4 regions of the Vreelandella profundi genome follow, and region 2 is predicted to be linked to each of the others. Evidence: predicted binding sites of a transcription regulator. Region 2 holds the regulator's gene; each other region holds the start of a gene.
The links. The regulator sigma-54, encoded in region 2, starts transcription at its own class of promoters, with help from an activator protein. The targets are predictions, from matches to a motif close to TGGCACNNNNNTTGCTNT.

Region 1 (3,097 bases), 1.6 Mb from region 2:
GATCGACAGAGCCAGCCACAGCGCCAGGAACTCGGGAATGATGGTAATGCCGCCTCGGAAATTAAAGCCGCGCAGTTCAGGCATTTCCCAGGTGACCGGCACGCCGGTGGCGATTAGCACCAGCAGCGGCAGACCAAAAATGATTACCAGCGATATCAAACCGGCGGGCAGGCGTTTGCCGGTGGCTTCATGACGGCGCCTGTTCCAAATAATCAGTGCGATGCTGGCAATGATCGCGACTACAAACGTAGCGGGAATCAGCCCAAAACCGGATTCAAACAGCGGCTGGGGTAGATAAAGCCCGCGAACATTCAGAAAGAAAGCTTCGCCAAAGGCCATGCTATCCCGGGCGCCGGGCAGCGTGCGCAGTACCGCGAAATACCAGAAAAAGATCTGCAGCAGCACGGGAATGTTTCGAAAAGTTTCAATATAGGCGTTGGCTAAGCGTGCGATTAGCCAGTTGGGTGACAACCGCGCTATGCCGACGGTAAAGCCAATAATGGACGCGGCGATGACGCCCAGCCCGCCGACCAGCAGCGTATTGATCAAGCCAACCACGAAGGTGCGGCCGTAGGAGCTTTGCGAGGAGTAATCGATCAGGCTTTGAACAATGCCGAAGCCCGCCGTGTTACTCAAAAATCCAAAGCCGGTGGTAATGCCCCGAGCATTTAAGTTGGCTTGGGTATTGTGGATGATGTAGGCCAGAAAAGCCGCGACAACGGCGACCAAAATGATTTGGAAAATAAGCGCGCGCTTAGCGCGATCTCGCCAAAACGGCGGCTTGTGGCCGACGGGGCGAATGTTGGGTCTTACCGACATGGATGGCGTCTCCGCTACACGGAAGGTCAATCAGATGGCCCGCCTAGCCCTTGAAAGGGGTATCTGAAAAGGGCGGCGGGCCGGGGTCAAGCGAGACGCTTAGCGAATCGGGGGAGCGTACTGGAAGCCACCGGCGTTCCAAAGAGCGTTCACGCCGCGCTCAATTTCAAGCGGAGAGCCCATGCCGACGTTGCGTTCAAAGCTTTCAGCGTAGTTACCGACCTGGCTGATAATGTTGTAAGCCCAGTCAGCCTCTAAGCCCATGCCTTCGCCATAGTTACCGTCCTGGCCTAGCAGGCGAGCCACGTCGGGATTTTCAGAGCTGAGCATTTCTTCAGCATTTTCGCTGGTCACGCCGTATTCTTCGGCGTTAATCATCGCGAACAGCGACCACTTAACGATGTTAAACCACGTGTCATCGCCTTGACGCACGACGGGGCCAAGCGGCTCTTTAGAAATAATTTCAGGCAGAATGACCGCGCCTTCGGGGTCGTCAAGCTGGATACGTAGCGCGGCCAGCTGCGAGGTGTCGGAGGTCAATACATCGCAGCGCCCGGCCTGGAAGCCGCCAACGGTTTGCTCAGAGGTATCGAAAACGATGGGGTCGAATTCCATATCGTTGGCGCGGAAGTAATCGGCCACGTTGAGTTCGGTCGTGGTGCCCGTTTGGATACAGATAGCGGCGCCATCCAGTTCCATGGCACCGTTAAGACCCAGGTCGCGGCTAACCATAAAGCCGATACCGTCGTAGAAGTTAACCCCTGCGAAATTTAGGCCCAGGGTGGTATCCCGAGTGGTGGTCCAGGTGGTATTGCGCGAAAGAACATCCACCTCGCCCGACTGAAGCGCGGTAAAACGCTCAACGGCGTTGAGTGAAATATAGTTCACCGCGTCGGCATCGCCGAGAACGGCGGCGGCGACTGCACGGCATACATCAACGTCCAGGCCTTGCCAGTTACCGTCGCCATCCGGTGCAGAAAAACCAGGCAGGCCGTCACTCACGCCACACTGAACGGCCCCGCGCTCGATGGTATCTTCTAAGACGTCTGCTTGAGCCGTTGCTATTCCCGCTAACGTCATTGAGCCAGCAGACGCCAGTAGCACGAGGTGTTTTTTATTCAACATATAGTTCCCCTTGAATCAATTAGAATCCTGAATTCCCAGAATTACGCATGCCGGAGCATGTAACTAAACCTAGCAAGTAAGATGCCAACAAGGATATGTCAGTAACTTCATCGCTTTTCAACGCAAAATTAGCGTTTTATACGAAAGGATGGGTGTAAAAAAGAACATTAGTGGCTACTGATTGTTCTATTTTGGTGCGTAGCCACTAATGTTGCCCTTGCGAAGAGAGGTTTGTGCGGGGTTAGCGAATAGGGGGAGCGTATTGAATGCCGCCGTCTTTCCACAGCGCGTTTAAGCCTCGGGCAATGTGGAAATCAGAGTTAGCGCCGACATTACGGTCATAAATATCGGCGTAGTTGCCTACCTGTTTGACGATTTGATACGCCCAGTCGGCGTTGATGCCCATAGGTTCGCCAAAATCACTGTCTTGGCCAAGCAGTCGCATGACATCGGGGTTCTCGGAGTTGAGCTGTTCATCGACGTTGGCTTGTGTGACACCGATTTCTTCCGCATTGAGCATTGCAAATAGCGACCATTTCACAATATTGAACCATTGGTCATCACCCTGGCGGACGGCGGGGCCAAGCGGTTCTTTAGAGATAATTTCGGGCAGCACCATGGCCATATTGGGGTCGGCGAGCTGTATACGCTGAGCGTACAGCTGGGAAGCATCAGAGCTTAAAACGTCGCAGCGGCCCGCTTCAAAGCCTGCAATTGACTGCTCGGGAGCATCGAATACAATCGCATCATAGCTCATGCCATTAATACGAAAGTAGTCAGAGAGGTTAAGCTCACTGGTGGTGCCGGCCTGAGTGCATACGGCTGCACCATCGAGCTCTTTGGCGCTTTGCACACCTAAATCGCTGGCGACCATAAAAGCTTGGCCATCGTAGTAGCTTACGCCGGTAAAGTTCATTCCCAGGGTAGTGTCGCGACTGGACGTCCAAGTGGTCGTGCGAGATAGCACATCGACTTCTCCGGCCTGGAGTGCGGTGAAGCGCTCTACCGAGTTGAGTGGCACAAAGTCTACTTTTGTAGCGTCACCTAGCACTGCCGCGGCAATCGCTCGACACACATCGGTATCAAGACCGCGGTACTGATTGTCGTCATCCAAGGACGAAAAGCCCGGTTGGGCAGCGTTAACGCCACAGCG
Region 2 (3,097 bases):
CGCCAGGGCGAAATGCAGCTGCGCGGTGAGCGAGTGGAAATTCAACGCAATGAGGCGGGCGAGCTTTCGCGCGCAACGTCTACCGGCGAGCGTGCTTACTTACGCCATCAGGTCGAAGGACAAGAAGGCCCGACGGAAGGCTGGGCTCGGCGGATTATTTATCACGTCGCCGAACGCCGAGTGGAGCTCATTGATCAAGCTGAACTGACCCAGCAGGACGACACATTTACCGGCGGGCGGCTTGAATATTTCATTGACCGTGAAGTGATTCAAGCGCGTTCAGACGTTGACGGTAGCGAGCCCCAGCGTATCCGCATGACTATTCAGCCGGAACAATAGAGAGTCAATCGATGGCAACTGCTGACAATGCGCCGATAAAAACACTATATGCCCACCACTTGGCGAAAAGTTACAAACGCCGCCGAGTGGTTAAAGATATTAACTTGGAAATCTCCCAAGGCAGCGTCGTCGGCTTACTCGGCCCTAACGGCGCGGGCAAAACCACGTCGTTTTATATGATTGTCGGGCTGGTCAAATCTGACGCCGGCAAAGTGGGCATTGACGACTTAGATTTAACCCGCGCCCCGATGCATGAACGCGCAGCGGCAGGCATTGGCTACCTGCCCCAGGAAGCGTCTATTTTTCGCAAATTATCGGTTGCCGATAATATTATGGCGATATTAGAAACGCGCAAAGAACTCGACCGCCCAGGCCGCGAAGAGCGCCTGGAAGCCTTGCTTGAAGACTTCCACATCACCCATATTCGCGACAATCTAGGCATGAGCCTCTCAGGCGGGGAGCGCCGCCGTGTAGAAATTGCCCGCTCGCTAGCAACTGAACCCGCCTTCATCTTGCTAGATGAGCCCTTTGCCGGGGTTGACCCCATTTCAGTGGGCGAGATTAAAACCATCATTCGCGCGCTAAAACAGCGCCATATTGGCGTTCTGATTACCGATCATAACGTCCGTGAAACGCTGGACATTTGTGATATCGCTTACATTGTCGGCGATGGCCATATCATCGCCAGCGGCCCCCCGGCGTCGATCCTCACTAACCAGCAAGTCAGGGATGTTTATCTGGGCGCAGATTTTCGTCTGTAGGCTTATTTTTGCCCATAAATCCCGCTTTATAACGCTTTAACTACCAATGGCATGCTTATTGCACTTGCACCCAGCCCCCACTCGCACTAGGGTAAAGCATTCCGATTAACGAGTGGTTCTCAAATGGTCATGAAAGCTTCTCTTCAACTGCGCATTGGGACACAGCTGACCATGACACCTCAGCTGCAGCAGGCCATCGCCCTGCTGCAGCTATCGACTCTGGACCTTCGCCAGGAAATTCAGCAGGCCCTAGATGCCAACCCTATGCTGGAACAGGAAGATGAGTTCGGTGAAGAGGCCGTGAGCGAGCCTAAAGAGGAGGAGTGGTCAGAGAGCATCCCCACCGAGCTTTCCGTTGATAGCGACTGGTCGGACACCTATCAAGACCTTGGCGGCACGGGCAGCAGCAGTGAGGGCCCTGATTTTGAGCGCCAGGCTGCCGAACAGAGCCTTCACGGCCACCTATTGTGGCAACTCGCCATGACCGATTTTAGCGCGCGTGAGCAGCTGGTTTCCGAGAGTCTCATCGACGCCCTAGACGCCAACGGCTACTTGACCCAGCCGCTTAATGATATTCGTGAAGGGCTACGCGCCCAGGGTATTGATGGCCTTAGCCAGCGCGAAGTGGAAACAACATTACTCAAGCTGCAGCAGTTCGAGCCCACCGGTATTTTTGCCCGCGACCTGCGTGAATGCTTGATGCTGCAGCTCGCTGCCCTGCCAGATGATACGCCGCTGCTGGTGCCTGCCCGCAGGCTAGTGCGCCAGTTTCTTGAAGCGCTCAGCAAAGATGACATGCGCTTACTCAAGCGCCGCTTAGGGCTCGATGACGAGCAGCTAGCCAATGTTATCCAGCTAATTCGCAGCCTAGATCCACGCCCAGGCAGCGCTTACGGCGTGACCAACGACAGCTATATCACGCCCGATTTAGTAGTGCGTCATGATAATGAGGGCTGGCATTTAGAACTCAATCAGGACGCCCTGCCTCGGCTGAGAATTCAACCTGACTACGCCAGTTTGATAAAGCGTGCGGATAAAAGTCAGGATAATCAGTTTTTGAAAGAACACCTGCAGGAAGCGCGCTGGTTAATTAAGAGCCTTTCGAGTCGTAACGACACGCTGCTGCGAGTGGGCCGTGAAATCATTACCCGTCAAATCGGCTTTCTCGAACACGGCGAAGAATCCATGAAACCGCTGATTTTGGCCGATATAGCCTCAGCCGTTGAGATGCATGAATCAACGATTTCACGGGTGACAACGCAGAAATATATTCATACGCCGCGCGGCGTGTTTGAACTGAAATACTTTTTCTCTAGCCAGGTGAGCGGCCAGGATGGCGACAGCCACTCCAGCACCGCGATACGCGCCCGCCTGAAGAAACTGATTCACGAAGAAGCCCCCGGCAAGCCGCTTTCGGATAGCCGCTTAGTGACGTTATTAGAAGAAGGCGGCATTCAGGTTGCGCGCCGCACGGTAGCCAAATACCGTGAAGCCATGGGCATTCCCTCTTCCAGTGAGCGGCGCCGTTTACGCTAGGAGCTGCCAGGTTTCAGCGAAACTCTCGACAAGGGCTTTGCAACGGAGCAAAAAGGGTTACAATCAAAAGGGCTACATATCTAAGTACTAAGTACAGTCCCTAAGTACCGTTCCTAAGTACAGCCCGATAGATAAGGAGTACGTCAATGCAAGTAAATATCACTGGTCATCACGTAGAACTGACTGACGCCTTGCGTGACTATGTTAATGAAAAGCTTGAGCGTGTTGAGCGTCATTACGACAATATAACCACGGTGCAGGTCACCCTATCGGTGGAGAAAGAACGCCAGCAGGCAGCCTGCACACTGCATGCAGCAGGTGCTGATTTACATGCAGAAGCCCTAGACAGTGATATGTACGCCGCTATCGATGCGCTGGCGGACAAAATTGATCGTCAACTCGTTAAACATAAGGAAAAAGCACAAGCCCGCGCCCAAGGCGCTGGTGTGCGTTAATTCAAT
Region 3 (3,097 bases), 250 kb from region 2:
GCGCCCGGGTTCGCTCAAACAGGCAGCGGCTAAAGGTAAGCGCAGCCGAGTATCTAAAACAACCCGCAGAGGCTGTCGACGAACCACGTCGTCAGCATTATCGAGCTGAAGCTGTTCAGCGCGAAGCGTAAGGCGCGGGTCGTCCATAATCATCGACTCAACGCCGCTCAATATCGCGCTAGACCGTGCGCGCAGTCGCTGCACTTGGCAGCGCGCCTCTGGCCCGGTAATCCACTGTGACTCCCCTGACCCCATCGCCGTACGACCATCTAAACTCATCGCCATTTTCAAGCGCACAAAGGGCCGCCGAGCCGTCATTCGGGCAATAAAACCAGGGTTCAACGCGCGCGCTTCGCTCTCGAGCAACCCCACCGCGACGTCAATGCCTGCCGCTTCCAAGCGCTGTAGACCTTGGCCACTGACCTGAGGATTAGGATCGACCATCGCAACAACGACGCGGGCCACCTTGGCTACCAAGAGCGCCTGAGCGCAGGGCCCGGTGCGGCCGGTGTGCGAACAGGGCTCCAGCGTCACGTATGCCGTCGCGCCTTGGGCAAGCTCGCCCGCGGCGTTTAAGGCGTGAATTTCCGCGTGAGGTTCTCCGGCACGTAGATGAAAACCCTCGCCAACAACCTGCCCATCTTTCACGATCACACAGCCAACCCGCGGGTTAGGGTCGGTCGTGTAAAGCCCTTTATTTGCCAGCTGTAGCGCCCGCGCCATATAACGGTGGTCGGCTTGACTAAAGGCGGCACTCATTTCAGCGGCTCGCTGCCTTGGCCAGGCTTGGCAGATGGCACTTGAGACGGCTCTTGAGACAAACGATCAATCTCGGCGCGAAACTCGTCCAAATCTTGAAACTTACGGTATACAGAGGCGAATCGGATATAGGCCACATGATCCAGCGTTTTTAGCGCCAGCATGACCGACTCGCCGATATCGCGGGCGTTGACTTCGCGATCACCCCGCGCGCGCAGGGTTTGACGAATGCGCTCCACCGCCGCTTCAATGGCTTCTGCGCTGACCGGACGCTTCTCTAGCGCACGCAGTATACCGGCCCGCAGTTTGGCCTCATTAAAACCTTCTCGCGAACCGTCGGATTTCACTACCCGCGGCATGACGAGTTCAGCGGTTTCATAGGTAGTAAAGCGCTCTTGGCAGCTCGCACACTGGCGCCGGCGGCGTACTTGGTCGCCATCGGCTACTAACCGCGAATCGGTCACTCGAGTATCGTTTGCACCACAAAAAGGGCAATGCATGGCGGTCAACCTGTTGTCAGCTCGTGTCAGCGGGCCCACGAGTTAGCGTTTAAACGCGGTATCTACCTCGCATTGTAGCGATTTGGCACACAAGCTGCAGCGTTTGTAGCAGATTGTTTATCAGGAGTTCGTCATGCCCCCCTTTGAGCAGGCTGTCCACGGCTACCTCAGCCATCTTTATGGCCCTAGAGCTTGCGAGATTCAGCGTCGTTTAAACCAGCATATTACGCACTTTCTGTCGCTTGCACCCTTTTCGTCTACGGGCATCGACGCTCAATCTAACAATGCACCGTCTTGGAGCGAGAAGGATCAGTGGGTGATCAGCTATGGCGACTCCATTATTGATGAAGACCTGCCACCGCTGGCCGTGCTCAGCGACTTCCTCCAGGCGCGGTTAGGCGAGCGTATTAGCGGTGTGCACGTACTGCCTTTTTTCCCGTGGAGCAGTGACGACGGCTTCTCCGTCATCCACTATCGGGAAGTCAATACCGACCTGGGCGACTGGTCACATATTCGCGAGCTCGCCAGCCATTATGATTTGATGGCCGACTTAGTGCTCAATCACGTCTCGCGGGAATCGCTGTGGTGCGTCGATTATCTTAGCGGCAGCCTGCCCGGTCGCGACTACTTTATCGAGGTTGATCCCAGTACCGATGTGACTCAGGTAGTGCGCCCTCGTAGCAGCCCTCTTCTAGTGCCGATATCAACCCGTCGCGGCACGCGCTATCTGTGGGCAACGTTTTCCGAAGACCAGCTTGATCTGAATTTTGAAAACCCGGACGTACTGCTAGAGTTCGTGGGTATTTTGTTGTTCTACCTGGAGCAAGGCACGCGGATTGTGCGCCTGGACGCGGTGGCCTTCTTATGGAAGCGGCTAGGCACCTCGTGTATTCATCTGCCAGAAACGCATACCGTCGTGCGCCTACTGCGAGCCATAGTGGATCACGTCGCGCCCGGCACGCTGCTCATTACCGAAACCAACGTTCCCCATCAGGAGAACATCAGCTATTTCGGGCTGGAACGGCTTCCCGAAGGCGAACCCGATGAGGCGCACATGGTTTATCAGTTTGCACTGCCGCCTTTACTACTGCATACATTAACCCGTGGCGAGACCCATACGCTGCAAGCATGGCTAACGAGCCTACCCATCCTCCCCGATCACTGCACTTACCTGAACTTTACCGCGAGCCACGACGGCATTGGCGTACGCCCGCTAGAAGGACTGCTGCCTGATCATGAGCGTGATGCATTGCTGGAACTCATGCATCGTTTTGGTGGTTTTGTCAGCATGCGCAGCAATCCTGATGGCAGCGACACGCCTTACGAGATTAATATTACCTGGTTCGAAGCCATGCGCGGCACCCGCCGTGGCCCAGACCCTTGGCAGATTGCCCGGTTTATATGCAGCCAAGCGATTATGCTGAGCTTACAAGGGATCCCAGCGCTGTATATCCACACACTAACGGGCACGCTCAACGATGTAGAAGGCGTTGAACGCAGCGGCCGTCTGCGCTCGATTAACCGACGCCGATGGCAGCGCAGCGAACTTGATCTACTGCTAGACAGCCCTTCCACGCCCACCCACGATGTTTTTCACACCTTAAATCGGCTGCTGGACCAGCGCCGCCAAGAGCCCTGCTTTCACCCTAATGCCGCACAGTGGGTCTTGGCATCCGCCCCTGAGCTACTCGCCGTGGAACGCGGGCCGCTTGCAGATGGCCGGCGTCTGCTAGCGCTGTATAACGTCACCGATACGCCGTTTGCGCTGGGAAATAGCGGTGAGGCCGTCATACAGGCGCTGGATAGACATACTTGGCAAGCGCTTGATCCCGATAATC
Region 4 (3,097 bases), 1.1 Mb from region 2:
GATTTAAAAGTTTCCAGGCTGCCAGTCATATCAATGAGCGGTGCCCAGCCCAACGGTAGGCGCCCTGGCAAATCAAGCATTAGATGGCTGTTAACACTTAACAGACGCGCGGTATCTTCCGCACGTTCGATATAACGCGCCATCCAGTAAAGGTTCTCTGCAACGCGTGACAGCATGGCGTTAGTCTCCTTTCACCGCGGCCGCTGCCGCTTTTTCATCGGTTTCCACAATCCAAGTATCTTTACTGCCACCGCCTTGGGAAGAGTTAACCACCAGCGAGCCCTCTATTAACGCTACTCGGGTTAAACCACCGGTGGTCACATGAATTTCAGGCCCTGAAAGAATAAAGGGCCGTAAATCCACATGGCGCGGCTGCGGCACACCATTCGCCAGCGTAGGGGTCGTCGAAAGCGCCAGGGTGGGCTGAGCCATGTAGTTGCGCGGATTAGCTTTAATCAGTCGCGCGAACTCTTCGCGCGTTTCTTTGGTTGAACGTGGGCCAATCAGCATGCCGTAGCCACCCGACTCATTGGCAGGCTTTACCACGAGTTCATCCAAATGATCGAGGACATAGCGCCGGTCGTCTTCGAACATACACAGGTAGCTGGGGACGTTAGGCAGCAGCGGCTCCTGGTCGAGATAGTAGCGAATCAGCGCGGGAACAAAGGCATAAACGACTTTGTCATCTGCCACGCCAGCGCCGGGCGCATTGGCCAGCGCCACTTTGCCCGCCCGCCAGGCGCGCATTAGGCCTGCCACCCCCAGCATAGAGTCAGGATTAAACACTTCGGGATCTAAAAACTCATCGTCAACGCGGCGATAAATAACATCCACTCGGCGCATGCCTTCTACGGTGCGCATAAAAACGACATTATCGTCATCGACCAGCAGGTCACTCCCCTGTACCAGCTCCACTCCCATTTGCTGGGCAAGATAGGCATGTTCAAAGTAGGCAGAGTTATAGATCCCTGGGGTAAGTACGACGATCTGTGGTTCATCCCCCGGGCGCGGCGACATAGCTGCCAACATGTCGTAAAGCTGCGCGACGTAATCATCTACCGGCAAAATCTTGCCTGAGGCAAATAGTTCCGGCAGCACTCGCTTGGTAACGTTACGATTTTCAAGCATGTAAGACACGCCGGAAGGTATGCGCAGGTTATCTTCCAATACATACAGCGTACCGCTGCCATCGCGCACTAAGTCAGAGCCACAGATATGCGCCCACACGCCATGGGGCGGATTAATCCCGACACACTGGGGGCGAAAGTTAACTGATTGGGCCAACACCTCAGCCGGCAGCACCTTATCCTTGATAACTTTTTGATCGTGATAAATATCGTCGATAAATAAATTCAGCGCCTGCACACGCTGTTTAAGCCCCGCTTCTGTTTTACGCCACTCGCTGGCGGGAATAATCCGCGGCACAATATCAAAAGGCCAAGCGCGATCAATCATTGCGCCTTCTGAATAGACGGTAAACGTAATCCCCATGGTGCGTATCGCGATCTCGGCCGCGGTTTTCCGCTCGGCCAATTCCTCGGCGCTAAACCTTGCCAACATGTTGCACAATTCACCCGCTGACTCGCGCGGCTGACCCGGTGCGGCCATCAGCTCATCGTAATAGTCACGACACGCATAGTTATTCCAATTCACTTGGCTCATGGGCGCTCTCCTAGCGCTGGGGTGGAAGCAGCAACTTCCTCAATGCTCAGTGTAGGCCTGCTGCGCGCAAAACAATCAAACAATTGAGAGCAAAATACGTACCATCTTTGGCGATATTTCAACGCTTGCTAGCGCAAACGTTATTGGACAAGGCGAGCAATCAAATTAACGGCCCGTTTCGCATTATTTTGGTGCAATAAGTGGGTGTTATATTAGTGCACACAGCGCTTTCCACTTTAGTTAAACGCCTTAGTTAAGATACCGGCTGCAAAATAGTAAAAGTGGAACGATACTTGCGAAACGTTCGGTTATTCCTTATCCCAACCATACGGTTGATAACGGTTCTTTTGAGGGTGGCCCATGACCATTCGCGTTGCCTTGTATCATCGAACGACCTACCATTTTGATCGCCCGGTGCGTCTTTCGCCCCATGTCATTCGGCTGCGTCCGGCGCCTCACTGTCGCACGCACATTGAGGCTTACTCCCTCAAGCTTTCTGGCGACGACCACTTTTTGAACTGGCAGCAGGATCCGTTCGGTAACTTCAATGCACGGGTGGTCTTTCCAGAGCCGCGTAAAGAGTTAACGATTGCCGTCGAGCTCATCGCACCGATGACGGTCATTAACCCGTTCGATTTCTTCTTAGACGATATCGCGCAAACGATTCCCTTTGCTTACCCAGAAGCGCTGCGTCAAGAGCTCAGCCCGTATTTGGAAATTACCGAATCGGGACCGCTGCTAATAAAGTGGCTTCAGGATGTATCCCACGAGCCCACCACGACGGTTGATTTTTTAGTCGCGCTTAACCAGCGCCTGCAGAACGATATCGGCTATCTCGTGCGCTTAGAGCCGGGCGTGCAGAGCTGCGAAGAAACCTTAACGCTTGCTAGCGGCTCCTGTCGCGATAGCGCCTGGCTGCTGGTGCAGATTTTTCGACATCTCGGGCTAGCTGCTCGATTTGTCTCGGGCTACCTCATTCAGCTTAAATCCGATGTTAAAGCGCTGGATGGCCCTAGCGGTACCGAGGTCGACTTCACTGACCTACACGCCTGGACCGAGGTATTTCTGCCCGGCGCAGGCTGGGTAGGGCTGGACCCAACTTCGGGTCTATTCGCTGGCGAGGGTCATATACCGCTAGCCGCTACCCCAACTACCGGCAGCGCGGCCGCGATCACTGGTTTTTCCGACAAGTGTGAAGTCACGTTTGACGTGACCATGGAAGTAGCGCGCATTCACGAAGACCCGCGCGTCACCAAGCCCTACAGCGATGAGCAGTGGCAGCGGATCTGCACGCTAGGCGATGACGTAGATGCCGAACTCCTCCAGCAGGACGTCCGCCTGACCATGGGCGGCGAACCGACGTTTGTTTCCATTGACGATATGGAAAGCCCGCAGTGGAACACCGAAGCACTGGGCGAGCACAAGCGTGAACGAG

Region 1: KUO20_RS15620 (amino acid ABC transporter substrate-binding protein) is a predicted target of sigma-54. The motif match lies at 2,014-2,031, and genes of this name have one in related genera.
Region 3: KUO20_RS05030 (sugar phosphorylase) is a predicted target of sigma-54. The motif match lies at 1,343-1,360, and genes of this name have one in related genera.
Region 4: KUO20_RS11370 (circularly permuted type 2 ATP-grasp protein) is a predicted target of sigma-54. The motif match lies at 1,749-1,766, and genes of this name have one in related genera.

What each region holds. Positions count from the first base shown of each region.
Region 1 covers NZ_CP077941.1:3,414,062-3,417,158, reverse strand. The annotation lists gene KUO20_RS15625 (amino acid ABC transporter permease) at 1-819, opposite strand, end outside; gene KUO20_RS15620 (amino acid ABC transporter substrate-binding protein) at 919-1,944, opposite strand; gene KUO20_RS15615 (amino acid ABC transporter substrate-binding protein) at 2,186-3,097, opposite strand, start outside.
Region 2 covers NZ_CP077941.1:1,338,728-1,341,824, reverse strand. The annotation lists gene lptA (lipopolysaccharide transport periplasmic protein LptA) at 1-339, shown strand, start outside; gene lptB (LPS export ABC transporter ATP-binding protein) at 351-1,100, shown strand; gene KUO20_RS06145 (RNA polymerase factor sigma-54) at 1,224-2,636, shown strand; gene hpf (ribosome hibernation-promoting factor, HPF/YfiA family) at 2,783-3,091, shown strand; gene KUO20_RS06135 (PTS sugar transporter subunit IIA) at 3,096-3,097, shown strand, end outside.
Region 3 covers NZ_CP077941.1:1,084,241-1,087,337, reverse strand. The annotation lists gene ribD (bifunctional diaminohydroxyphosphoribosylaminopyrimidine deaminase/5-amino-6-(5-phosphoribosylamino)uracil reductase RibD) at 1-759, opposite strand, end outside; gene nrdR (transcriptional regulator NrdR) at 756-1,259, opposite strand; gene KUO20_RS05030 (sugar phosphorylase) at 1,393-3,097, shown strand, end outside.
Region 4 covers NZ_CP077941.1:2,463,978-2,467,074, forward strand. The annotation lists gene KUO20_RS11365 (alpha-E domain-containing protein) at 1-176, opposite strand, end outside; gene KUO20_RS11370 (circularly permuted type 2 ATP-grasp protein) at 181-1,662, opposite strand; gene KUO20_RS11375 (transglutaminase family protein) at 2,023-3,097, shown strand, end outside.